4 regions of the Paenibacillus sp. FSL R5-0928 genome follow, and region 2 is predicted to be linked to each of the others. Evidence: riboswitches for the same ligand, from Rfam matches in the RefSeq annotation. Region 2 holds a riboswitch; each other region holds the start of a gene.
The links. A riboswitch is a leader RNA that binds a small molecule or an ion and turns the genes downstream of it on or off. The one in region 2 is predicted to bind thiamine pyrophosphate.
Positions count from the first base shown of each region.

Region 1 (6,212 bases), 3.1 Mb from region 2:
GAAACTTTAAATCGTCAATATCGAAATGAAAGGAGAGGTAGATATAGTTGCTCAGGCCTGAATTAACTACATAATGACGTAAGCCAGGCGGAATGATTAACCAATCCCCTTTACCAAAGGCGATGGAGCTTCCTTCTACATATTGATGGGAGTTGCCATCGTAGCAATACAATAGTTCGAAGATTTTGTGATGATGATCAGGGTATGCCCACCCAGATTCTGCTACACGATAATGAACACCGATCAACTGCAGTGTACTTATAATGTTCGGAAAGCTGACTTTGTAAGCGATAGGAGTTCTCCTCCTTAGGATCAATAGGGATGTTCTTAATTATATCAAGGATACCTATACATATGACCGTTTTGCAGTGTGAGCCGTTGATCAATTCCAAGTTTTACGTTACAAAAGGTCAAAAAAAAGAATGAAATCATCATTTGAATCACTTTAGAGAAAAGGGATAATGGAGGAACCTAGGTAAGTACTTCGAGAAACGGAAGGAAGTGTAATGAAGTGAGAAAGCTGTGTAGGGATATACTAATCTTATCTTCTTTACTTATGGCTTCATTGACTCTTACTCACGGTATAACAGAGGCAGCCCTTATTAAAGATGGGGTAGAGGGGCAACCTCCAATCCAAATTGCAAACGCATACAAGCTTAATTTTACAAACCAAGTTAAAGCAGGGTATCAATCCGTTAGGTATGATCCTAATCGCGGTGCGCAATTGTATGACTCATCATTAGGTTATGGTTTTGTCCAAGAGACCAACGCTTTACCCGCTAGAGAAGTGCATACCGATTCAATTACATCCGATGGAACAGGTTTTTTCATCACAGAATCTTATTTTTTTGCTGAACCTAAATCTGAAAAGGATAATTATAATAACTACGGCATGGCGTTTCGAATGGATGCTTCCCCTGGAACCTACAACGTATATGTAAAAACGACTTCTGACGCAGAGGATGGGATCGTGTCAGTATCAGGAATGCAGACCAGCCGCTTGTTGAAAAGTGGACATTGGGACGCGGCAAAGCTTGTACCCGTCAAGCATACGGCTGTAGCCAAAGGGAAAGAGTGGACTTATACGTATGTAAACGGCCGTGACCATATAGATATTGAGATTGAACCGAACAAAGTGAACACAGCTGTAGGGATTGAGGAGATCATGCTGGAACCGATTTTGCCACAGCATAGAGCAGCTGGAGCTCTTCCGAATTTATTTATACTTGGAGATTCCACGGTCAAGTCCTACACCTTCGACGAAGCGCCAATGAGTGGTTGGGGCCAGATTATTGGCAGTATGTTTAATCAACATAAAGTGAGTGTAACTAACTATTCCATGGGAGGACGCTCGTTTAAAAATGCCTATACAGAAGGTCGACTTAACGACATTTTACTGAGTGGCAGCATTGGGGATTATGTGTTTATTCAATTCGGACACAATGATGAGAGTGCAGATGAGTTCAGACGTTACGGCAGAGGTTCGACTGAGGCAATGTATGAAAACTACCTTAAAGAAGTTTATCTCCCTGCGATCCAAGCCCGGGGCATGATACCGGTACTGGTAACGCCAATGTCCAGAATTAAAGGGAATGCAAGTCCGGGATATATCTATGAGAATTCTTTTAAATCAAGAAAGTTTGTAGATATTCTTAAACGGGTTGCAGATGAATCTGGAGTTACACTTATTGACCTTAACTCGGAAAGTCTGAAATATTATAACGAGATCGGAGGAGAAGCGATAACAGCCCTCTTCATGTCAATTGAAGCCGGAGAAACGCCAGGCAAAACAAATGACGGAAGTTACGCTAACGGGCATCCTTCAAAGAAAATCGATGGGACTCATTTTAAAGAAGCGCTCGCCAAACAATTTTCGCGGATGATTGTTACGGAGCTTGTAGAGAAAGGTGCTACTGGCGATTCTACTGCTGCCTCCATTACTGCTTATCTTAAAGGGAACGTTAAGCATGCGGCACTAACAGGCAACTGGGATAAGGTTTTTCCGGAAATAACTAATGATACGACGACCGGGGAAGCTGCTTATTACCGCAATCAAATTGAAAAATTAATCCAGCTGGGAGTAATGGGCAAAGACCGTCAAGGGAATTTTAAGCCAGATACGGAGATGACAGTTGCTGAATTCACACGCAGTATTTCTAAGTTAATGAAAGTGGAAAGATCAGATCTTGCCTATTATCCGAAAGGTAAGCTGTCACGTGAAACGATGGGTGCTATTCTCTATGATGTTTACCAAGTAAAGTTTGCTAATAAACCTAAGTACATGACTGATTATAACGGCACAGCAGTAGTGCCAGGAGATCCTGGTTATGATTTCAATCTGGATCCAGGAGCTAGAGGAGCGATGTACTATCCACTTGTATCCTGGCAGCAGCTGGTTGATACGGCGGACATTTCTCCTTTTTTAATTTCAAAAGTGAAAAGTGCTTATGAATTAGGGCTTATTAGATCTGAAGTGGGGATTGCTAGAGGCCAAATGGTCAATGGGACAGAACTAGAACCTAAAGCCATAGTGACCCGGGAGAAAGCAGCTAAAGCTCTTTATTTTATGTGGGTACTGGAACATGGAGTGAATGCAGAAAATCATGTTTCTTCTTTGAAATAGTTAGGGTGAACAATTCAAGGCACAGCAGCGATGCTGTGCCTTTTTGTATGCAGTGAAGTCCTCTCCACTTACAGCAGTTTACATCCACGGTTGTTTATTTCTACTTGCATTGTGGTAAGTAAGATTCGTAAAGCGATTTAAGAAAATGACAAACCCAGCGTATAAACGTGCATTGTTGTGCCATCCTAAGATGATCAGTTAACTATCAATTTGCTTAACGAGAGGAGATAGGGAAGATGTCAGGCAATAATAAACAAGCTACAAAAACCTTACCCCCACAGGAGCAGCATCATCAGCCAGGGATTGAGAGTGAAATGACGCCGCTGCCCAAATACGAGCCGGCAAATTATAAAGCAGCAGGTAAACTGCAAGACAAGGCGGCGTTGATTACCGGTGGAGACAGCGGAATTGGGCGTGCAGTTGCTGTGCTTTTTGCTAAAGAAGGTGCTGATGTGGTCATTTCATATCTTAATGAACACTCAGATGCAGAGGAAACTAAACGTCAGGTCGAGCAGGAAGGCCGCAAATGTATCCTAATTCCAGGTGATATCGGTGACGAGAAATTCTGTAAGGATCTTATTAAACAGACGGTAGAGGGCTTAGGAAAGCTTGATATTCTCATCAATAACGCGGCGGAGCAACATCCGCAAGCTAAGATCGAGGATATTACTTCCGAGCAGCTAGAGCGTACTTTCCGTACGAATATATTTGCGATGTTCTATTTAACAAAAGCAGCTATGCCTCATTTAAAAGCAGGATCTACAATTATAAATACAACTTCAATTACCGCTTATCGCGGAAGCCCGCAGCTGCTGGACTATTCATCAACTAAAGGAGCTATCCTGAGTTTCACACGATCTTTGTCCACGAATCTGGCGGAGAAGGGCATACGGGTAAACGGTGTAGCACCAGGTCCAATCTGGACACCGCTAATTCCCTCTACCTTTGATGCGAAGCAGGTTAGCGAGTTTGGAGGCACGCAGCCTATGAAACGGCCTGGACAACCAGAGGAGCTGGCGCCAGCCTATGTATATCTTGCCTCTGACGATTCCAGTTATGTGACTGGACAGGTTATTCATGTAAATGGTGGCGAGGTAGTAAACGGTTAGATTAGTACAGCTAATGTGAATAAATGGGTGTATTTCAATAAAAAAATATGTTACTATAAACCACGTTAGCATTTTAAAATTGTATATTTATGTCACTAGGGGTGCCGATTGGCTGAGACGGAATGGATTTCCGGACCCTTTGAACCTGATCTGGTTAAGACCAGCGTAGGGAAGTGGAGAACGAATTTCTGTTGTCGGGCTATTTGTAGTACCGTCTATTTACAGATTCTGACTGCCTTCCTTACGGGGGCAGTTTTTTTGTTTTTTACTGACCTACAGGGAAGTGAGAGAGAGGAGATCGCGAGTGGTACAAGCTGAGATCCATCTAATATCAGACGGCAAGCAGCAGTTGAGACAATTTGTTGAACTGGCTGTCACGGTGCAGACATGGGTCGATTATATTCACTTAAGAGATAAGCAATGTCCAGCACGCGAACTGCTCTCTGCGGCACAGGAGCTGTTGGCTGCCGGTATACCCGCTACCAAACTGATAATCAATGACCGGATCGATGTAGCATTGGCAGCTGGTGCCGCGGGTGTTCAGTTGGCTGGGCACAGTCTGAGCCCGGTTACAGCCCGGCGAATTGCACCTCAGCTTTGGCTGGGGAGATCGGTTCATTCTCCGGAAGAAGCGGCGAATGCTTCAGAGCAGGGAGCTGATTATTGCTTGTTTGGCCATGTATTTCCCTCGGCGAGCAAGCTAGGGCTGCCCGCACGTGGGTTAGAGCTGCTTGCAGAAACGGTGAAGACTAGCTCTATTCCTGTAATTGCGATTGGCGGAATTGGTCCCGCTAATGCGGCGCAGATCATTAGGCAAGGCGCGGCAGGGATTGCTGTGATGTCCGGTATTTGCGGAGCGGATGATCCTTATGAGGCCGCCAAAGCTATTCATAAGGCGGTTCATTCATAGCCGGGAGGTAAAAGCATAGGCGAAGGGGGTGATTCAGAATGAGACTGTTGATTAACGGGAAATCCGCAGAGTGTTCTGGTGGTATTCAAACTATAGCTGATTTGATCAGTCTTCCTGAGTGGTCGGGTCGTCTGATGATCATTGAGCTGAATGGAGAAATTGTCAGTAAGGAGAATTATGAAAGTACTGCTCTGAGCGAGGATGATCGTTTGGAACTGGTGCACTTTGTTGGTGGGGGTTGAGATGGAGCGGTATAGAATTTTGAGAAATTTCTAAGAACCAAAGGGAGGTAATTTCATGCATGACCCGTTACATATTGGAGGCATCGGATTAACTAGTAGATTATTTATCGGAACCGGAAAATATAGCCGGAATGCTCTGATCCCCGAAGTGATCGCAAGCTCTGGTTCTCAGGTGATTACTGTAGCGCTTCGCCGAGTGGACCCGGAAGGTGGAGCAGAAAATATCATGAACCACATTCCCGGCCACATGACTCTTCTGCCTAATACCTCAGGAGCGCGTACAGCGGAAGAGGCAGTCCGTATTGCGAGATTAGCAAGAGCTGCGGGACTGGGGAACTGGGTGAAGATCGAAGTGATCAATGATCAGAAATACCTGCTTCCAGATAATCTGGAGACCATACGAGCTACAGAGATTCTAGCGGCGGAGGGTTTTGTAGTACTGCCATATATGAGTCCGGACCTTTCGGCTGCTTTACGTCTGAGAGATGCCGGTGCTGCTGCTGTGATGCCGCTTGGTGCGCCGATCGGGACGAATCGCGGCCTGCGCACCAAGGAGCTCGTGCGTATTCTTATTGAAGAAGTGAATTTGCCGATTATTGTAGATGCCGGAATTGGCAAGCCCTCGGAAGCGGCGGAAGCAATGGAGATGGGGGCCGCTGCTGTTCTGCTTAATACGGCTATCGCAACGGCACGTAATCCGCTCGTCATGGCGGAAGCGTTCCGCGAGGCGATATCCGCTGGCCGCAAAGCTTATTTGGCAGGACTCGGTCCTGTAGAAGAAGTTGCTTTTGCTTCGTCACCGTTGACTGGATTTCTGAACTGAATTTGATAGGTTCACCAAAGGAGGGAGGATTAGCATGAGCTTTTTTGACACACTGGCCCGCTTGGAGCAGTATCCTTATGAGCAGCTGTGGAAGGAGTTCCGGGAGGATGACGTTAAGCGGGCGCTTGGAAAAGACAAGCTGAACGAAAATGATTTGCTGGCATTGCTCTCTCCGGCAGCAACGCCGCTGCTAGAGGAGATGGCGCAAGCTGCTCAGCGACTGACCCGTGCACATTTTGGTTATTCGATGCAGCTGTTCACACCGATGTATCTTGCCGATTTTTGTGTGAATCATTGTACCTACTGCAGCTTCAGCTCCATTTATGATTTTCCGCGTAAAAAGCTGTCCTTGGAGGAGGTTCGCAGGGAGGCTGAGAAGATTGCAGCTACAGGTCTGCGGCATATCCTCATTTTGACTGGTGAATCGCGCCGGGAGAATCCTGTCTCATATATTAAGGATTGTGTAGTTGTACTTAGAGAATTTTTTTCCTCCGTCAGTATTGAG
Region 1 is NZ_CP150225.1:2,307,391-2,313,602, forward strand. Features, by position in the region: gene MKZ16_RS10065 (AraC family transcriptional regulator) at 1-316, opposite strand, end outside; gene MKZ16_RS10070 (GDSL-type esterase/lipase family protein) at 557-2,623, shown strand; gene MKZ16_RS10075 (SDR family oxidoreductase) at 2,860-3,732, shown strand; TPP riboswitch at 3,820-3,921, shown strand; gene MKZ16_RS10080 (thiamine phosphate synthase) at 4,037-4,642, shown strand; gene thiS (sulfur carrier protein ThiS) at 4,681-4,884, shown strand; gene MKZ16_RS10090 (thiazole synthase) at 4,940-5,707, shown strand; gene thiH (2-iminoacetate synthase ThiH) at 5,742-6,212, shown strand, end outside.
Region 1: it holds a riboswitch for thiamine pyrophosphate, as region 2 does, so the genes downstream of both, MKZ16_RS10080 (thiamine phosphate synthase) here and thiC (phosphomethylpyrimidine synthase ThiC) in region 2, are expected to answer to the same signal.

Region 2 (6,212 bases):
CCAACCAATCATCGCTGCGCCTATAGCAGAGGTAATATGATCATACCCCGGAGCAATATCTGTAGTCAGTGGACCTAACGTATAAAAAGGGGCTTCGTTGCAAGTTTCAAGTTGCTTATCCATATTCTCTTTAATCAAGTGCATCGGCACATGTCCTGGACCCTCTACCATCACCTGTACATCATGACTCCAAGCCATAGCTGTTAATTCACCTAACGTCTCTAACTCGGCAAATTGTGCTTCATCATTCGCATCAGCAATCGAACCCGGACGTAATCCATCGCCTAGGGAAAAAGAAACATCGTACAGCTTCATGATTTCACATATCTCTTCAAAATGTGTATATAAAAAGTTCTCTTGATGATGCGCAAGACACCATGCCGCCATAATGGAGCCACCTCTTGAAACAATACCTGTCATACGTTGTGCCGTCAACGGGATATAACGAAGCAGAACTCCCGCATGAATGGTAAAATAATCAACCCCTTGCTCCGCTTGCTCAATGAGCGTATCACGGTATACTTCCCACGTTAAATCTTCCGCTTTCCCATTCACTTTTTCCAAAGCTTGATAAATAGGCACCGTTCCAATAGGAACAGGAGAATTACGGATGATCCACTCGCGTGTCGTATGGATGTTTTTACCTGTGGAGAGATCCATTATATTGTCTGCACCCCAGCGGGTAGCCCATCTCATTTTCTCCACCTCTTCCTCTATGGATGAGGATACTGCGGAGTTTCCAATATTGGCATTGATCTTTACCAAAAAATTACGCCCAATAATCATTGGTTCACTCTCTGGATGATTGATATTCGCTGGAATGATGGCGCGGCCGCGGGCTACTTCATCTCTTACAAATTCCGGTGTCACATTCTCACGAATCGCAACGTATTCCATTTCCGAAGTAATAATCCCTTTGCGTGCATAATGCATTTGAGAGACATTACGCCCCTTTTTCGCTCGCAAAGGTTTTCTATGGAGCGCTGGAAACACTTCCGCCACAGCTTTTCCCGTTGCATTCCCGTTATCTTCAGGCTTCACGGTTCTTCCTTCGTACGCTTCCACATCCCCTCGTTCCTCAATCCAGCTTAGACGATTGGGCTCTAACCCCTGACGAATATCAGTATGAATATTAGCATCCGTGTAAGCCCCACTTGTGTCATAGACATGAATTGGGGAATTCTCCTCTTCGCCGTCTATGCCCGCAGTTGGACTAAGTGAGATCTCCCGCATAGGCACCTGAATATCAGGCCGTGAACCCTTTACATACACTTTTTGACTTGCTGGAAAAGCTGATAAATTGATTGGATCGTTGTTCAATTCGCTTGTCATCTCAATTCCTCCTATAAGGTGATTTGATCAAGCGGAGACGGTCTACTCCCCACACATAGAAAAGGCCACATCTGTATAAGATGAGGCCTTAGAGTAGACAAATAGAAATAGAGCTCCATTTCCTCCGCTGGCATTATCCAGATCAGGTTTGACGGTCGATAGTTATAACTATCCTCTCAGCCTGGTCCCACCAAGCTCCCGTAACTATATAATTGCTACTTCAAAGTATAACCGAAAAGAGAGAATTATCCAAATCTACTCAAATGTGAGATCAATGTGTACGTTAGTATAACACCAATACCCCAAATCCTTCCAGAAGCACCTCGCCCGACAATGTTGTGCCGCTCAGTAAATCTGTTTTGGTCTCATGAAGATGGATCGTGACAGGAGTCTCACTATAATTAAGCAAAAAAGCATAACTGGAAGAAGCTCCGGTACGGACTTGCAGCTCTACCTCTTCTGGGAGCTTCAGCCAATTTGCTGGCGATTGTAGATCCATTAAATTTATGATCTCAGCCGCTGCCTGTTCGTTAAATACGGCTCCGTAATACCAAACCTCACCCTTGCCGCGACGATTTCTAGTTACCGCCGGTTTTCCCGCATAATAATCAGAGGCGTAAACCGCCATCACTTCAACCGAAGCTTCCTCTATTTTGAGAATATCATTAAAGTCATCTGCTCCTGTAACGACTTCGGTCGCGCCCGACCAGCTAATTGTTGTTGGCTGACGACTGCCCTTAACCATTGTGAATTCTTCAACTGTGATCCCGCATTGATCCTTAGCAGTACCTGGGAAAGGACGCATATAACATTGACCGCGCTCATCCTTATAGCCAGTTCTACAGCCGAAGATCAGTTTGCCGCCTTGTTGAACATATTCATCCAGCAGAGACGCTGTCTCATCTGTCATAATCGCTGGGTGAGGATAGATAAGCACGTCGTACCTTGCAAGCTCCTCCAGCGTTGTTTTTTTGCGCAAATAGAGCACGTCATTCGGGATATGCTTCCGCTGAAGAGCCTTGTACCACTCCTTATTGCTCTTCCACATAAACGGGCCATGCCAAACATCGTATTCTCCATCCCACTCATTGTCATAATCACGAACAATAGCAACGTTAGCCTGATTATGAGTACCGATAAACGCTTGACCTGCTGCTGCCAGCTCCTGACCGATCTGCCCCGCTTCCCGCACTCTCCGGTTAGGCTGATTATGATAGTCATTGATTCCATGCCAATAAATTTCATTGCCCATCGTAGCTGTCCGCCAGCGGAAATATAACACCATATCTGCCCCATGAGCGATCGACTGATAAGTCCATAACCGCATCTGCCCGGGCTTTGGAGAAGGCATATCCATCCGGTTCACCCAGCCACCCGGGCCCGACTGCTGCTCCATAATGCAGAAATTCGGGGATATCGAACGAACAACAGATAACGACAGTCCCCAGCCTCTATCATTCAGCGGATTCCGCTCATTCGGGTCATAAAAAATAGTAGAGAACTGAGGATAGGAATCATAGCTGAAGAAATCCAGCAGTTCATCCGTCATTTCATGGCTATCGAGATGACCGAACAGACCGTTCGTGGTTACCCATTGCTTAGGGGCAAGTTTACGAATGATATCCGCTTGGTTTTTGGCAAAAGAAATTGTATTGTCCGAAATAAACCGTTTTTCATCCAATGCCTGATGAGGATTGGGTTGCTTCGGTACTGGAGTCGGACGTGGAAGATAGACCTGAGACCAGTCACTATAGCTTTGATTCCAAAAAACAGCTCCCCATGCCTCGTTCAAATGCTCAAGCGTAACATATTTCTGCTGTAGCCATTCCCGGAAGGCCTTATGGTCACTCTCCGAATAAAATTCACTGATCTCACAGTTGAGCTCATTATCAATTTGCCAGCCAACTACACCCGGATGATTGCCGTAATGTTCAGCCATTTGTTCTGCAATACGTGCACACAGTTCCCGGTATTTAGGACTGCTGTAATTATAATGGCGGCGCATGCCATGCTGAAGTGTAACACCTTCGTAGGTTACATTTAATACTTCTGGATATTTATCAGTCAACCAAGCTGGAGGCGTTGCCGTCGGAGTACCAAGTACAACCTGAAGACCATATTTATGTGCTAGATCAATCGCCCGATCAAAGAGCCCGAACTGAAACTCCCCTTCTGTGGGTTCAAAAATAGACCAAGCAAACTCCCCCATCCGAATGATCGTAAAGCCGAGTTCACGCATCCGGCGATAATCGTCCTCCCACATGTTTTCTGGCCAGTGCTCCGGATAATAACAAACGCCAAGCTCGAATTTTTCAGTTGCGACAGGTTTCTTCATCATTACCTCCAAAGTATTAAAAATATGCTTTCAATATTTTATAATTCTATTGTAGTATCAATGATAAGAGGTCTTATATAACAAAATATTGCTATCATATAACAATCTTGCGTTTATTGCCTTAATCCAACTTGCGCTCTGTTGCGCTACAGAAATGGGTGCTGCCAAACATGAAGAAACAATGGTATTTGCCGACACCGGCTTTTTCAAAATATGTCTGTTATCCTGAATTTTTGGGACATTACACTCACTTTCCACAACATACAGAGAGAAGAAGCGAAGGGTTTCTGGGGAGTTATAACCTGCATTTGATCTTTGGTGGGGAGGGTTATGTATTCCATGAGGGCGAACGTATTCCGATGAGTAGAGGACGAGGTTTTCTGTACCCAAAAGGGGCTTATCAGCAATACGGCTCTGACCCAGGCGAGCCTTGGGATGTCCGATGGGTTCATTTTAATATTGAAATCGTCCTCCCCTTATTAGAGGAAGTGGACCAGTCCCGTGCATACCTGTTCACTTTTGATTTGGATGCTAAGCTGGACGAGCTATTCGAGGAAATGTACCTACTGAGCGCTTCCTACGTGACCCGTAGCGAGCCAAGACTATCTGCTCTGCTGTATGAGCTTCTAGTTAAATTGCTGCAGAACTCCGAGCCGCTTCACGGCTCAGTACCGCACGAGGTTAGACAGTCCATCCGGAGTGCTGCAGATATCATTCATGTCGAATGTGCCAGCCCTTGGTCTCTGGAATCGATGGCAAGATTGACCGGGTACAGCAGCTATCATTTTCTAAGGCTGTTCCGGGTGGTTATGGGCAAAACTCCAAACCGTTATTTAACCGATTGTCGGCTGGCTAAAGCCAAGCTTTTACTGGTTTCCACAGGACTCTCCATTGCTCAGGTTGCGACTCAGTCCGGTTTTGCCCAATCCAGCTATTTTATTAAAGTGTTCAGAAGGTTTGAAGGCATGTCTCCTGTGAAATACCGGCAGGCTTTTGGGGCGTAGACGATCTTCCTTCAGTCCGTAGAGATTCAATCTTAGTCTCTTGGACTTATCACCCTTAAAGATCATCCTTAAGAGAAATTTCACTCTCAATATCTAAACTTATTGTTTCGGAATGAATCTCCCCTTCATTATCATTCCATGTAATAGATAAAGTGGTGTTTTCATAATTTTGTCTATTTTTATTTAATTCGTCATACGAATACGGACCTGTTATAGACCCGATATCAGTGTTACTTAATATTGAAACGGGTCCATCCGTTGACCTAGCTTCATTTACAAGAACTGTTTCATCCTTATTATTAGTGTTTTTTTCATTGACTTCATACTTATAATAGCTACTATTCACTAAAGCGCTTGGGTCTCCCTTGAACACTAACTTCCCATGTCCCCGTAAAATTTTGCTAGATGAAATTATTATTTTGTAATCTAAAACATCCCATGTATCCCCTGTACCCTTAAGCGTATATACTTGAACACCAGTGTTTAAATTTGTTTCGACCTCTTTATTGAAATATAAATAACTCCATATCGCATTCGAAATAATAACCACAGCTACAAGTACTAGGATTAGTTTTTTCATATCTGCTCCTTTATAAATACTCCCAAACCTTTATTTATATCTTAAATTCCACTCCTTAGACCATTTCGGGAAAGCTTCTCCGGTCAATTCTTCGAGTGTTTTTCCATCAATGGTGTAAACCCAACCCATATGTAATTCATCGAAATCAGGAAAACTATAGCCTCCTATCACTTCATCGTCTGCTTCTAGCAGAAAAATCAGGGTTTGTTTTTTTGTATTATCCTTCTCATTATCTAAGGGGTGGTTTTTAACGATTAACTTACTTGTAGTTATTTCCTTACCTATATAATCGATTGGATCAACACTTTGAACACTCCAATATTGTATGTATGGCATTTCCGTCAGCAGTTTTTTATCTAATAAATATTCAGAAACAATTCCTTCATTACTAATGATCAGATAGCCCATATCGGTAATAAATTGTTCAGCTTTGCTATATTCTTTTTTTGAATTATCGCTAATTTCCTCATCACTACATCCCAATAAAAAGATTAAGAATAACGGAATTATGATTCTCCTTAATTTTTTCATAGGTTCTCTCCTTGCATTGTTTATTATCTCCGCGCTCAATTTATAGATTAATCTTATTGTATGAATTTAGTATCATCAAACTCTTTAGCGTCTTATAGGCTCTCCATTCCAACCTCGCTGTTTCACCGGGAGGCTCCCATTTTATCTGCCATCCTCCATCATCCTCCTGTTGGTATTCTAATACTTTTAAATGATCAAGAATGGTTTCATCAGAAAATATGCTGCTACAGTAAGAAGTTGGTGATGGCGAAAATTCTAGAGGAGAGAGTCCATAACTGTGGGATGCGGCATCCAAGCAAAAAAAGTTGGCAGTAATAAGCTCCTTAGATAATTTTTGAAATAATCCTTTGATAAAATCCGATTGAGGTAAGCTTTCCAATAAATAAAATGCAGTTAAAATTGTATGCGCATCATCATAGGCTTGTGAGTG
Region 2 is NZ_CP150225.1:6,376,509-6,382,720, forward strand. Features, by position in the region: gene thiC (phosphomethylpyrimidine synthase ThiC) at 1-1,332, opposite strand, end outside; TPP riboswitch at 1,435-1,544, opposite strand; gene MKZ16_RS28780 (beta-galactosidase) at 1,616-3,667, opposite strand; gene MKZ16_RS28785 (AraC family transcriptional regulator) at 3,838-4,671, shown strand; gene MKZ16_RS28790 (hypothetical protein) at 4,727-5,251, opposite strand; gene MKZ16_RS28795 (hypothetical protein) at 5,282-5,782, opposite strand; gene MKZ16_RS28800 (hypothetical protein) at 5,823-6,212, opposite strand, start outside.

Region 3 (6,212 bases), 1.3 Mb from region 2:
GAAGCAAATCAACGGTATAATTCCCGTAGAATGAGCCGAATCTGGCCCGAAGCAGCAAATCAACGGTATAAATCCCGCAGAATGAGCCGAATCCGGCCCGACGAAACAAATCAACGGTATAAATCCCGTAGAATGAGCCGAGTCCGGTCCGACGAAGCAAATCAACGGTATAAATCCCGCAGAATGAGCCGAATCCGGCCCGACGAAGCAAATCAACGGTATAAATCCCGTAGAATGAGCCGAACCTGGCCCGAAGCAGCAAATCAACGGTATAAATCCCGCAGAATGAGCCGAATCCGGTCCGACGAAGCAAATCAACGGTATAAATCCCGTAGAATGAGCCGAATCCGGCCCAACGAAACAAATCAACGGTATAAATCCCGTAAATGTCCCCAGCCCAACCCGGTTACTATCCATTACCAACACGGAGGCCGTTTTCGCCACACATTTAATGTGATCCCTACTATGATGAGTGAAATTTGTTAAATGAGCAGATACATCCGCACCAATTGTAAATATGTTAGGGAATTTATCGCTGCAAATAAATAACTGACACCGCTATACCAGCGATATCAGTTTACAGTGGTTAGCGATTAAGCTAGCGGCTGCCTATTTTTAGCTTGTTCCTCTCGCATCCACTGTGACAACTGGCGTTTGAGCTTAAGGAACTCGGGAGAGTCCGTAATCTCATCACGGCGTGGCCGCGGAAACGGCACATCGACTGTATGCAGGATGGAGCCGGGGCGGCCGGAAAATACATAGATACGATTAGAGAGCAGCAACGCTTCTTCGATGTTGTGAGTAATGAACAGCACAGAGCGGCGATTCTCTTCCCACAGCTCAAGCAGCCAGCGCTGCATTTCACTGCGAGTTAGTGCATCGAGTGCGCTGAAAGGTTCATCCAGCAACATTAGCTCCTGCGGAGCGAGCAATGCTCTGAGAAAAGCTGCACGCTGCTGCATCCCGCCAGACAGCATATGCGGATAAGCATGTTCGAACCCGCTTAACCCAACCTTGGCAAGCCACTGGCGTGCTTCCTCGCGGGCTCCATCCCGCAGTGCGCCCTTGATCTCCCCAGCAAGCAGCACATTATCCTCAATCGTACGCCAAGGAAAAAGAGCAGGCTGCTGCGGCATATAACTAATTTCACCGCGTTGACCTGTAACGACCTTACCGTTCATGCGGATCGTGCCTGCATCGGGTTTCACAAGGCCGCCAATCATATGGAATAAGGTGCTTTTTCCGCAGCCGGAAGGACCAACGATCGAAACGAATTCTTGTTGCTCTACCTTGAGAGAGACATTATTCAGAACTTTTGTCTCACGGCGACGATGGAAAAAAGATTTGGAGATGCCGCTCACTTCAAGGGCGGGTGCCGCGGTATGAGCTTCAGGAGAGCTGATGACTTCTGTTGTTCTGTGTTGCATTTGCATCGCTTGAGACATACAGGCATCTTCCTTTCTATGAGTTACGGCGCGGCTTCCAGCGAACCAGCCATTTTTCCAGCAATGCAATAATAGCAAAGAGTACAAGACTTAAAAGTACAATAATAACAATAGCGACAAACATCCGATCCGTACGATAAGCCGATTTCTGCAGAAGCATATAATAGCCAATACCTTTATCCGCGCCAATCCATTCAGCGACCACGGCGCCCATAACCGCATAAGTAGCAGATATTTTTACACCGGAAAATAGTGCCGGGATAGAAGAGGGCAGCTCCAGCTTGGTAAAGATTTGCCACTTGCTTGCGCCAGCCATTTTCATATAATTCATCATGACCTGATCACTTTGGGCCAGGCCGCCCATCGCAGCGACAGCTACAGGGAAGAAACATACTAGTGTAATCAGCACGATTTTGGGCAAAAGACCAAAGCCGAACCAGATAATGAGCAGGGGGCCGAGCGCGATGGAGGGAACATTTTGACTCAGAATAATGAGTGGATAAAAAGCCCGTCTAGCCCAAGGCAAAAGATGCAAAAGCAAAGCGACGATCAGACCTACCCCCGTACCGATGGGAAAACCAATTAAAGTGAGCCGCAGCGTAGCCATCGTATGAGCCCAAAGACCAGAAGCGTTACTGGTGGATTCACGGGCAATATCAGCAGGACTCGGCAGAATCCAGGATTCAATATGAAATACAGATACAGATAGCTGCCATACGGTTAAAAAGAAGACGACCGCCACAAGGGGCGGCCATATTAGCTTCCAGGTCGATCTCACGGCCGATATTTCTCCGTCAATTTATCCATGCTGATTCCGTTAGGATTATGAGCGATTTTGATCTGCGAAATTACGCTTGGACTGCCTGCTTCGATCAACGCCTCTTGCATCTGACGCACAACCTCCAGCAGCTCGCTAAGCTCACCTTCCATTGTGGTTTCCAGCGGATTCACCTGATGTTTAACACCGGATTTTTGAATGACCTCAATCGCTTTATCTACGTATGGGATGGAATCCTCATTGTTCGGAGTTTTTGGAATTACTTGAATGCTTAGTAGGGTGTTAGCCACAATAATCAATCCTCTCATTTTATAAGGTAAGTTCAAAAAGCCAACTTTGATAACGAAGTAATTCAGGAAGCAAACTCGACATCGAATCTTGAACGAACTTGGGAAGTCCGGTACTCACGTAGCACATCACTACGCTCCGTTCCTCCTTCCTCAAGTAACGTCCAACCTTCTTGGTTCTGAAAGCCGACTTTTTGAGCTCTTAAATTATAAGGTGAGTTCAAAAAGCCAACTTTGATAACGAAGTAATTCAGGAAGCAAACTCGACGTCGAATCTTGAACGAACTTGGGAAGTCCGGTACTCACGTAGCACATCACTACGCTCCGTTCCTCCTTCCTCAAGTAACGTCCAACCTTCTTGGTTCTGAAAGCCGTCTTTTTGAACTCTTAAATTATAAGTTAAGTTCAAAAAGCCAACTTTGATAACGAAGTAACTCAGGAAGCAAACTCGACATCGAATCTTGAACGAACTTGGGAAGTCCGGTACTCACGTAGCACATCACTACGCTCCGTTCCTCCTTCCTCAAGTAACGTCCAACCTTCTTGGTTCTGAAAGCCGTCTTTTTGAACTCTTAAATTATAAGGTAAGTTCAAAAAGCCAACTTTGATAGCGAAGTAATTCAGGAAGCAAACTCGACGTCGAATCTTGAACGAACTTGGGAAGTCCGGTACTCACGTAGCACATCACTACGCTCCGTTCCTCCTTCCTCAAGTAACGTCCAACCTTCTTGGTTCTGAAGTCCGCTCTCTACTCCGCCGGTAAAAAATCATTACTGAATGCACTAGCAGCATCCAGCGGTTTATCCAGCAACTTCAGATCATACATCCAGTCGCCGTAATTTTGCCAGACCTCGGTTTTTTGCTCGCCCCAGCGGGCAGCATCGTCCTTGTATTTTGGGCTAAGCCATTTTTGGCTAGCTAGGACAAGGTCGGCGTCCAGGTCAGGAACGGCCTTCGATAACATACCGGCAGCCTCTTCCGGATGATCAATGGCATATTGATAACCTTTTGATGTGGCTTTCATGAAGGCCTTCACCAGCTCAGGATGATCTGCAATTTGCTTCTCACTCGTCGTCAGCACAGGCGTGTAATAATCGAGCTGTGGCGCATAATCCTTTAAGTACAGCATATCCAATGGCTGGCCACGCAACTCAGCCTCAACGCCAGTCCAAGCGTAGAAAATCCAGGCGAAATCAATGTCACGTTTGACGGCGGTAAAATAATCAGCTTCACCGATACTGATCAGCTTCACCTTTTTCACATCGCCACCTTCAGGATCCATGATGGCCTTCATGGCTGCTTCTTCGGCCGGTGAGCCCCAGCCTCCGTAGGTTTTACCTTCGAAATCCTTTGGTGATTTAATATTGCGATCTACTGGAGCGGCGAATCCCGACGTATTATGCTGAATAATAGCTGCTATCGAGACAAGGGGCACGCCTTGTAGACGGGCTAGCGTTAATCCTTCTTGGGCGCTGATGCCAAAAGCGGCTTCGCCAGAGGTAACCATAGTATCAGAACCCGCTGCGCCTGGCTGAACGATCTCGACGTCCAGGCCTTCTTCAGCGTAGTAACCAAGATCCTTAGCTACGTATAGACCGGTATGATTTGTGTTCGGTGTCCAGTCGAGTGCGACTTTAACTTTGGTGAGCTCTTTTGGAGCATCCGTCCCAGCCGCTGCAGTTGGATCAGTAGCATTTGCTTTGTTTCCGGCTGTATTCCCATTGTTGCTGCCGCATCCGGCAATGGCAAGAATGAGTACACAGGTGAGGCACAACGTAAGTGCTTTTTTGAGGTGCATGTCTTCTTCTCTCCTTTAAGGTTACAAGAATCCCGTCTTCACAACATGAACCGTAAAGTGTAGTATGTACGTTTTTCTACATCTTTTAGTGATCTTACAAAAAAAGCGCCCCGAGTGATCGGGACGCTGGCTTGGCGCAAGGTTAGTCAAGGTCACAGGGACCAGAACCAATTGGCGATTCCTACGCTGGCATTATCCAGATCAGGTATAAGGGTCAGTATCTTGTGGGATACAATCTCAGCCGGCCAATTCCAGCACCCCTGGTTCTATGAAGTTAACGGGTATTTCTATGTGCAATATAAGTAAGTATAAGTTTTGTACCCATACTTTATATCTTATATTTCTCGCATACGGTGTATTATAGACGGCTGTACTCGGAATGTCTAGTAGTGCACTCCTGAATTTTTCCAATCCAGTAGTTTCTTTTTTGCTAGTCTAGATCTTTATATTTCTTGCGGTGACGCCGTTTAAGCTCACTAACCAGCGCCCCTAGCGTGAGGACAACGCTGATCAGAATCCCGCTCATGATCACGAAGAGGGCAAGAAATTCAAAGGGGGAATATCCAATCATTTTACTCCATTGAATCTTTCCATCCAGATCGTCAATGACCTGATTCATGCCGTAAATCCCGCTTACTACCGTAAATACAGTGAGAATCATCAGCAGATTATCCCGTCGCTTGGACTGAAACTTATCCTGATACTGAAACAGATCATTTAAGGTTTCTTTCACTTCCTCGAACAAAGCGTCGTTTCCGTATACTTTGCGCAGCTGAAGAAATATCTCCCGGCCCTGCGACTGCGAAATCAACTCCAAGAAGTAGAACTTCGCCGAGAACTTATTAATGGAGTAAATTAGATTGTCTATCTCCTCATAATCATGATTAATCCGAAGTCGGGAGTGCATATTGGCGAGCTTCAGCAGAACGATTTTGTGGAAAATATTGAGTAAAAATCCGTAATAATATTGCCCGTACATCTGGTTGGCTAGACTAACAGCAATCTCCTGTTCAGCCCGGGTCATGCAGCAAAAGGTCTGCTCATTCATCATATAATACGTGTCTGGGCCCCAGCGATTATAGGAATGCTCATGACAATAGTTTGCAATATACGCTGGATCGCTTGCACTGGCATAGGGCTTTCCGTTCAGATCAATTCCATCAAGCTGTGAGGCGCGATAGCGTAGATTTACACTAATCTCATCAGAACTTTCTTCATTCTGAAAGCCGTAAAAAGCTTGTACCTGCATTCTTTCATCTACGAAAAAAGGAAGGGTCTCAAAATAAGCCCCATTGATATCCGATTGATCCAGATATGGCTCCAGTCCATCCACCAAATTTCGGAAGACAAAATCCTCTACCATCTCATAGGTCTGTTCCCCGCAATGAATATAAGTGTAGTCATCCTGTATGAAGGTTTTCTCTAGCGCACGGAAACGATCCGCGAATTCTAGGGCAATACTAAAGGGAATCGAATCCCCCTCCAGCTGGACACGTATCGTCACGAATCCAAGCTGAAAGGGACATATGAATATATCCGTCGAGAGAATTTTGAAAAATATAGATTGCTGCGGAATCTCCAGAATGCAGTCGAGATTATTTACTCTGGAAAAACGGCGAAACGAGTCGGCATCCTTCCTGCGCGGAAAAAGGACGTGTGCGGCAAACGGTAAATAGGTGCGCTCCATTCGTTCATGGGAAACACAGTAACCTTCTCCATAATAGGCAGCTTCCAGTTCTTTGTTATCCAGAAAAAAACGTGTGAATCCGTCGTCCTGTAATTGCTGGATAAGCTGCTTAGAATCGCCCTTTTTTATAGAGAAGGGAAATATAAACTGCATAAGCGCAGTATGTAACAAAGGCTCAGTTGAAGACTCATTTAAAGACTCATTCATTCATTGTCCA
Region 3 is NZ_CP150225.1:471,209-477,420, forward strand. Features, by position in the region: gene MKZ16_RS02095 (hypothetical protein) at 1-364, opposite strand, end outside; gene MKZ16_RS02100 (ABC transporter ATP-binding protein) at 594-1,427, opposite strand; gene MKZ16_RS02105 (ABC transporter permease) at 1,462-2,223, opposite strand; gene MKZ16_RS02110 (MTH1187 family thiamine-binding protein) at 2,220-2,513, opposite strand; gene MKZ16_RS02115 (ABC transporter substrate-binding protein) at 3,259-4,308, opposite strand; TPP riboswitch at 4,470-4,580, opposite strand; gene MKZ16_RS02120 (hypothetical protein) at 4,739-6,202, opposite strand.
Region 3: it holds a riboswitch for thiamine pyrophosphate, as region 2 does, so the genes downstream of both, MKZ16_RS02115 (ABC transporter substrate-binding protein) here and thiC (phosphomethylpyrimidine synthase ThiC) in region 2, are expected to answer to the same signal.

Region 4 (6,212 bases), 3.3 Mb from region 2:
AGCTATCGCCAGAAAAAGCACCACACCAAGCGCGGACAGCAGAAATACAGCCGCGAACATTTCATCGCTCTGCATATTTCCGGCCATTCTGCGGCTGAAGTAACCGAGTCCTTTACTGCCGCCGAGCCATTCCCCGATAGTAGCTCCGATGACGCAGTATACAATGGACAGCTTTAAGCCAGAGAAAAAAGCAGGCAACGCCAGTGGAATTTGGGTTTTGACAAGCAGCTGCCAGCGGTTTGCACCAAATGTTAATAATAAGTCCTTGTAAGTCTGGCCACTTGTACGAAGTCCATCATATGTACTCACTACGACTGGAAAAAAAGCCGTCAAAAACACCACAGCCACTTTGCTCCACAGCGAATATCCGAACCACATAATAAAAATGGGGGATAGCGCAATTAATGGGATCGTCTGGCTAATGATAAGAAAGGGATAGATGGCCTTTTCTATGGGGCGATACAGGAACATTCCAGTGCCCAGCAATACACCACAAATAACAGAAAGGACAAAACCCACCAGTATCTCCTGTAACGTCGCCAATAAATGCTGTCCAAATAATAATTGCCTGTGCTCGATCAATGCGATTCCAATAGAGGAAGGTGCAGGGAGAATAAAGGCTGGAATCATGTGAAGGCGAACAGCCGACTCCCAGATTACAAGAATGAGCAGTACCAGAAGAAGGAAGGGACCATAGTTGTCTAGATGTTTTTTAAAAGGTATAGGTTGCATGCAATCTTCGCTCCAACTCTTCCCGTAGTGCTATAAACCGGGGTTCATAGTTCATCTTATAATGTCTTGGCCTTGGTAGATCCACAACGATCTCCTGTAATTCGCTGTGCGCACCGCCAGATAATAAATAAATCCGGTCACTGAGCAATAGTGCTTCTTCCAGATCATGAGTGATGAGCATAATCGTCTGATTCAATTCACCCCATAACTCCAACAGCCAACGGTGTATCTCGCGTTTGGTCATGGCATCGAGAGCGCCAAAGGGCTCATCCAGCAGCATAAGACCACTTCCGCCTCCAGCCACTAAGGTGCGCAGAAATGCGACTCGCTGTTTCATTCCTCCCGAAAGTTCATGGGGATAAGCCTTCTCTACATCTGCTAAGCCGAAGCGGGTCAACATTTCCCGAATCTGAGTGATCGTATCCTGTTTACTAAATCTGGGCTTGATCTCCCAAGGCAAAAGGCAGTTGTCGAGCACTGTCCTCCAAGGCAGCAATAAATCCTGCTGAGGCATATAAGCGATCTGGCCTAAACGACTAGCGGTTGACGGGTGCGTAGAGAGTTTTATTTTTCCGTGAGTAGGTTCGAGTAAACCGGCAATCGTTTTGAAAAATGTACTTTTCCCGCATCCGCTAGCACCTACTACGGAGACGAATTCCCCTTGCCTGATATCCATGGATAGATCTGCGAATACAGGGGGTTGCTCAGATTCCGGAAAAGAGTAGGTTAGGCCTTGAATAGATAAAATGGTCGTGATGATCTAACCTCCTAAAATTTTTGTGGAGCGCCTAAACAAATAAAGACCCATCCATTTCCAGAGGAAATGAATGGGTCAAAAAGTTCATTCTGCATAATAACACTTAACATGCTTGATGAAAATTCTGCTCCACTTCCCTCCGCTGGTATGATCCAGATCAGGTTCCAAGGGTCCGGAGCTTGAAGCTCCGTCTCAGTCGGCCGACTCCCCTAGTGAAATAACAGGTCCATATTAATTTGTTTATAAATATACCATATCTTTCTGAGAAGTAAAGAGAGAAAGAAGTGAAGGATTAATCCAAGATTGGGTAAGATATAGGTAGGAATCTAGTTAATATTATAATTCCGATGTATATAATCGGAAAAAAGTATTGACGATCATGTGATGGCAGTGTACTATTCAATTTGCCGGAAAAAAACCGGATAGAGAGAGGGGATTTAATAATGAAAAAATGGAGTTTAACTATTATATTGGCGTTAACCGTGGTCCTTGTAGCGGCTTGCGGCAATAATTCGAATACCAATACGGCTGCTGAACCAACAGCTGGAACGAATGGTGGAACAGCATCTTCAGCGCAAAACAGTTTGGAGGCTGTGAAGGCCAGCGGCAAATTGCGGATAGGTACAGAAGGGACTTATGCACCTTTTACTTATCATGACACTGCGGGGAAATTGACTGGTTTTGACGTGGAAATTGCTGAAGAAGTAGCCAAACGTTTAGGTGTCAAAGCTGAATTTTTTGAAACTCAGTGGGATGGTATTTTTGCTGGGATGGATGCGAAACGGTTTGATGTCATTTTCAATGAAGTTTCCATTAACGAAGATCGCAAAGTGAAATATGATTTCTCTGAACCCTATATCGTATCCAAAGCAGTATTGATCGTGAGCGAAGACAATGAGGATATTAAGACCTTTGCCGATCTTAAAGGTAAAAAAGCCGGACAATCCCTGACAAGTAATTTATCCGATATCGCTCGTGAGAACGGTGCTGAAATCGTAGCTACAGATGGTTTCAATCAAGCGATGGACCTGCTGACTTCGGGACGTATTGATGCAACTGTGAATGATGGCTTGTCTTATCTGGATCTAAAAAAACAAAAACCAGATGCAAAAATTAAAGTGGTTGATGAGATTCCTGAAGGATCACAAAGTGCCGCGGTATTCCTGAAAGGTAATGATGAGCTGGTGAAAGCGGTCAGTGATGCGATTACAGAGATGAAGAGTGATGGAACGTACTTGAAAATTTCCGAGAAATACTTTGGAGCTGACGTTTCAAAATAATACAAGGCTAGCAAGGCTAATTAAGCCTGGAAGCTAAAAAGGATGTCTGAATAATGGATGACCGCAAAATACAAATTTTCTTAGACACACTGCTACCCCTGCTAAAAGCCGGGGTGGCTTTTACCATTCCGTTGGCGCTACTTTCCTTTGTGCTTGGATTGATTTTGGCGATCCTAACCGCGCTGGCACGTCTTTCTCCGTGGGTAATTCCGAAGCTAATCGCCCGTTTTTATGTGTGGGTTATTCGAGGAACCCCATTGTTAGTGCAGCTATTTATTATATTTTATGGTTTGCCGGCTGTTGGTATTGTACTCGACCCCTTCATTGCCGCCACCATTGGATTTACTCTTAGCGTAGGGGCTTATTCATCGGAAATCGTACGCGCTGCTATCCTGTCGATACATAAAGGCCAATGGGAAGCTGCCTTCTCAGTCGGGATGACTCGTGGGCAGGCTCTGCGCCGCGTAATTCTGCCACAAGCTGCGCGCGTTTCTGTACCGCCGTTATCCAATTCCTTTATTAGCTTGGTTAAAGATACTTCGCTTGCAGCGATCATCACCTATACGGAGATGTTTAGAACCGCACAGCAGGTAGCCTCTACCACTTATGAGCCTCTGCTGGTATACTCCGAAGCAGGATTGTTTTATTTAGTGTTCTGTTCTGTGCTGTCGGCGCTGCAAAATTACTTGGAGAAACGACTCGATCGTTACTCTGCGACCTAAAGGAGAGATACTTGTGATTGAAATCATTAATTTGCATAAATCCTTCGGCGCACTCCAAGTGTTAAAGGGTATTGATCTGAAAATGGAGCATGGAAAGGTACTTGTCATTATTGGGCCATCTGGCTCCGGGAAGACTACACTGCTGCGCTGTTTTAATCTGTTGGAAATCCCGGATCAAGGCAGCCTGTCGCTCAGTGATATCACCATCAATTTTACAGATCATAAGAAAATTCCTCAGAATTCCGTATTGGCCCTTCGTCAGAAAACAGGGATGGTCTTTCAATCGTATAATTTATTTCCGCATATGACTGCGCTTGGCAATGTGATGGAGGGACAGGTAACTGTCTTGAAACGATCCAAGGAAGAAGCGCGCAAGCGGGGGCTTCAGCTGCTGGCTAAGGTGGGTTTGGCAGATAAAGCTGATAACTATCCACATCAGCTGTCAGGTGGACAGCAGCAGAGAGTGGCCATCGCCCGGGCTATGGCAGTAGATCCAGAAGTGTTATTGTTTGATGAGCCCACTTCGGCGCTCGATCCTGAGCTGGTAGGGGAAGTGCTTAAGGTTATCAAACAATTAGCGGCAGAAGGTATGACTATGGCGATTGTGACCCACGAGATGAAATTTGCCGCCGATGTAGCGGACCGGATCATTTTGATGGATGGTGGTCATATCTTAGAGCAAGGGACTCCGCAAGAAGTGCTGGAGCATCCGAAGAATCCCCGGGCTCTGCAATTTCTGAACAGACTGAATGGTGAAGAAGAGTAGAAAGACAATATACACGAAAAAGCAGCTCGGGAATCATCCGGAGTTGCTTTTTCATGTGTAGATTATTCAAATGAGAAGAGTATCTGAAATTTGGCTTATACTCCAGTTTTCAGAAATTCCAAAGCGTTGTAGAGCATAATCGCTGCTTCGGCGCGGGTGAGTTCGCTTTTTGGATTAAACTTTCCGTTAGCATCCAGGCTATTGATCTTGTATTTCAGGGAGCGCTGAATACTGCCTTGATACGCAGGAGTCAGAGAAGCTTCATCAGCGATATCTACTGGAACGATATTGATCATCGGCAGATTGCCAACGCCTTCGATCGCTTGCACTAGATAGTTAGTGAATTGCTCTTTGGTCATAATGAGGTTAGGATCAATGTCTTTAGGAAGCTTAACTTCATTGTAATAAGCATTGATAAAGGCTTCAGCGTACCAGGCTTTGTCTTTTACTTTTGTGAACAAGCCGCTGGCAACAGGAGCTTTGTTAAAATCAATGGCCGCGAGGCTAAGCTGGAGACCGCCGGAGATAAACTGAATCCCTTGGGCTGTAGTTACCTTAGAGCCAGGGAGAAATTGAGATTCGCTGACACCTTTAATTAACCCTTGATTTTTTAAAGAAATGATTTTTTCTTTGCCGTTTATGTTATCAATATCCTTAAAGGTGTTCCCAGCTGCAAACATCTGACCACCCAAAGAAAAGGAGAAAATGGCTACGGTTGTGATCGCTGCTAGTGTGCTTTTTTTCATGTTCATGTCTTTTCACCTCGTTGTATGGATAGGCTCCTTAGCCTTTGTCACTCCTTTAACGTTGTAAATTATGGAAAGGTTGCGGTCTAATCTGTATTATTTCACGAAAAAGTAGATTTTAATAGAAATATGGGCCAGATTGGGGTGTAGTACTTTGGATAAGTGGCATGAAATGATATAATGATGTCAGGCTCTTTTCATTCGTGGTTAATTTTGTTATGATTATATCGTAACGATTACTATTTATGGTTTGTCCAAACTGCATAAATAGGAGCGTCTCAGAGGGTACGGATGTTAAATCGTTCCGGGAAGGTAGGAGACCAAATGGATCAAATATCAAATATCAGTCAATTGTTTGCGGCGCAAAAATATAAATTAACGCCTCAGCGTGAAGCTATAGTGAACGTTCTGCTCGACAATGAGAAGGATCATCTAAGCGTAGAAGAAGTATATATGCTTGTTAAGAACAGCTATCCACATCTGGGCCTGGCAACGGTATACCGTACACTTGAGCTTTTATGTGAGCTACACATTGTAGAGAAGATGAACTTCGGAGACGGAGTTGCCCGTTACGATTTGCGCGGGAACGATCATTCGCATATGCATCATCATTTGATATGCAGCGTATGCGGTCGGTTGGAGGAAATTAAGGACGACTGGCTTGTGGAGCTGGAGAGAAGAGTGGAACGTGAATATGGCTTTAACGTCACGGATCACCGCCTTGATTTCAAGGGTACTTATGGAACATGTAAACGTACAGGCTGCAAAAAAGCAAAAGCAGAAGCAGATAAAGCAGTCTCGTAAGATCGCTTTCTAACCTAAAGACACAGGCTCCAAGCCTGTGTCTTTTTTGATTACTACGTTTTAGGAAGTCTAGCTTCGAGTAGGTACAAAGGATTTGATCCACGTTCCGAAGCTGCCAGGGTTACGGCTCTGAACGAGAATTACACCTTCTCCACGAAAGCGGCACACAAGTGCTTCACCACTGGTTATGCTGTTTAGCCAGCCAGAGGCTGCCTTTTCTACCTTATAGTCCATATAATCTGGCCATGCTACGAGGTGTCCGTTATCGATAATCATTTCTTCACCAGGTCCTAAATTAATCGCATGGATAGCACCGAAGGAAGACAGGAACACCGTTCCTCTGCCACTGATTTCTACAATGAAGAAGCCTTCACCGGAGAAGAGCCCTCTGGTTAAATTCTGCAT
Region 4 is NZ_CP150225.1:3,087,291-3,093,502, forward strand. Features, by position in the region: gene MKZ16_RS13785 (ABC transporter permease) at 1-732, opposite strand, end outside; gene MKZ16_RS13790 (ABC transporter ATP-binding protein) at 713-1,408, opposite strand; TPP riboswitch at 1,607-1,710, opposite strand; gene MKZ16_RS13795 (amino acid ABC transporter substrate-binding protein) at 1,933-2,769, shown strand; gene MKZ16_RS13800 (amino acid ABC transporter permease) at 2,823-3,491, shown strand; gene MKZ16_RS13805 (amino acid ABC transporter ATP-binding protein) at 3,505-4,257, shown strand; gene MKZ16_RS13810 (S-layer homology domain-containing protein) at 4,353-5,009, opposite strand; gene MKZ16_RS13815 (transcriptional repressor) at 5,328-5,807, shown strand; gene MKZ16_RS13820 (TIGR00266 family protein) at 5,877-6,212, opposite strand, start outside.
Region 4: it holds a riboswitch for thiamine pyrophosphate, as region 2 does, so the genes downstream of both, MKZ16_RS13790 (ABC transporter ATP-binding protein) here and thiC (phosphomethylpyrimidine synthase ThiC) in region 2, are expected to answer to the same signal.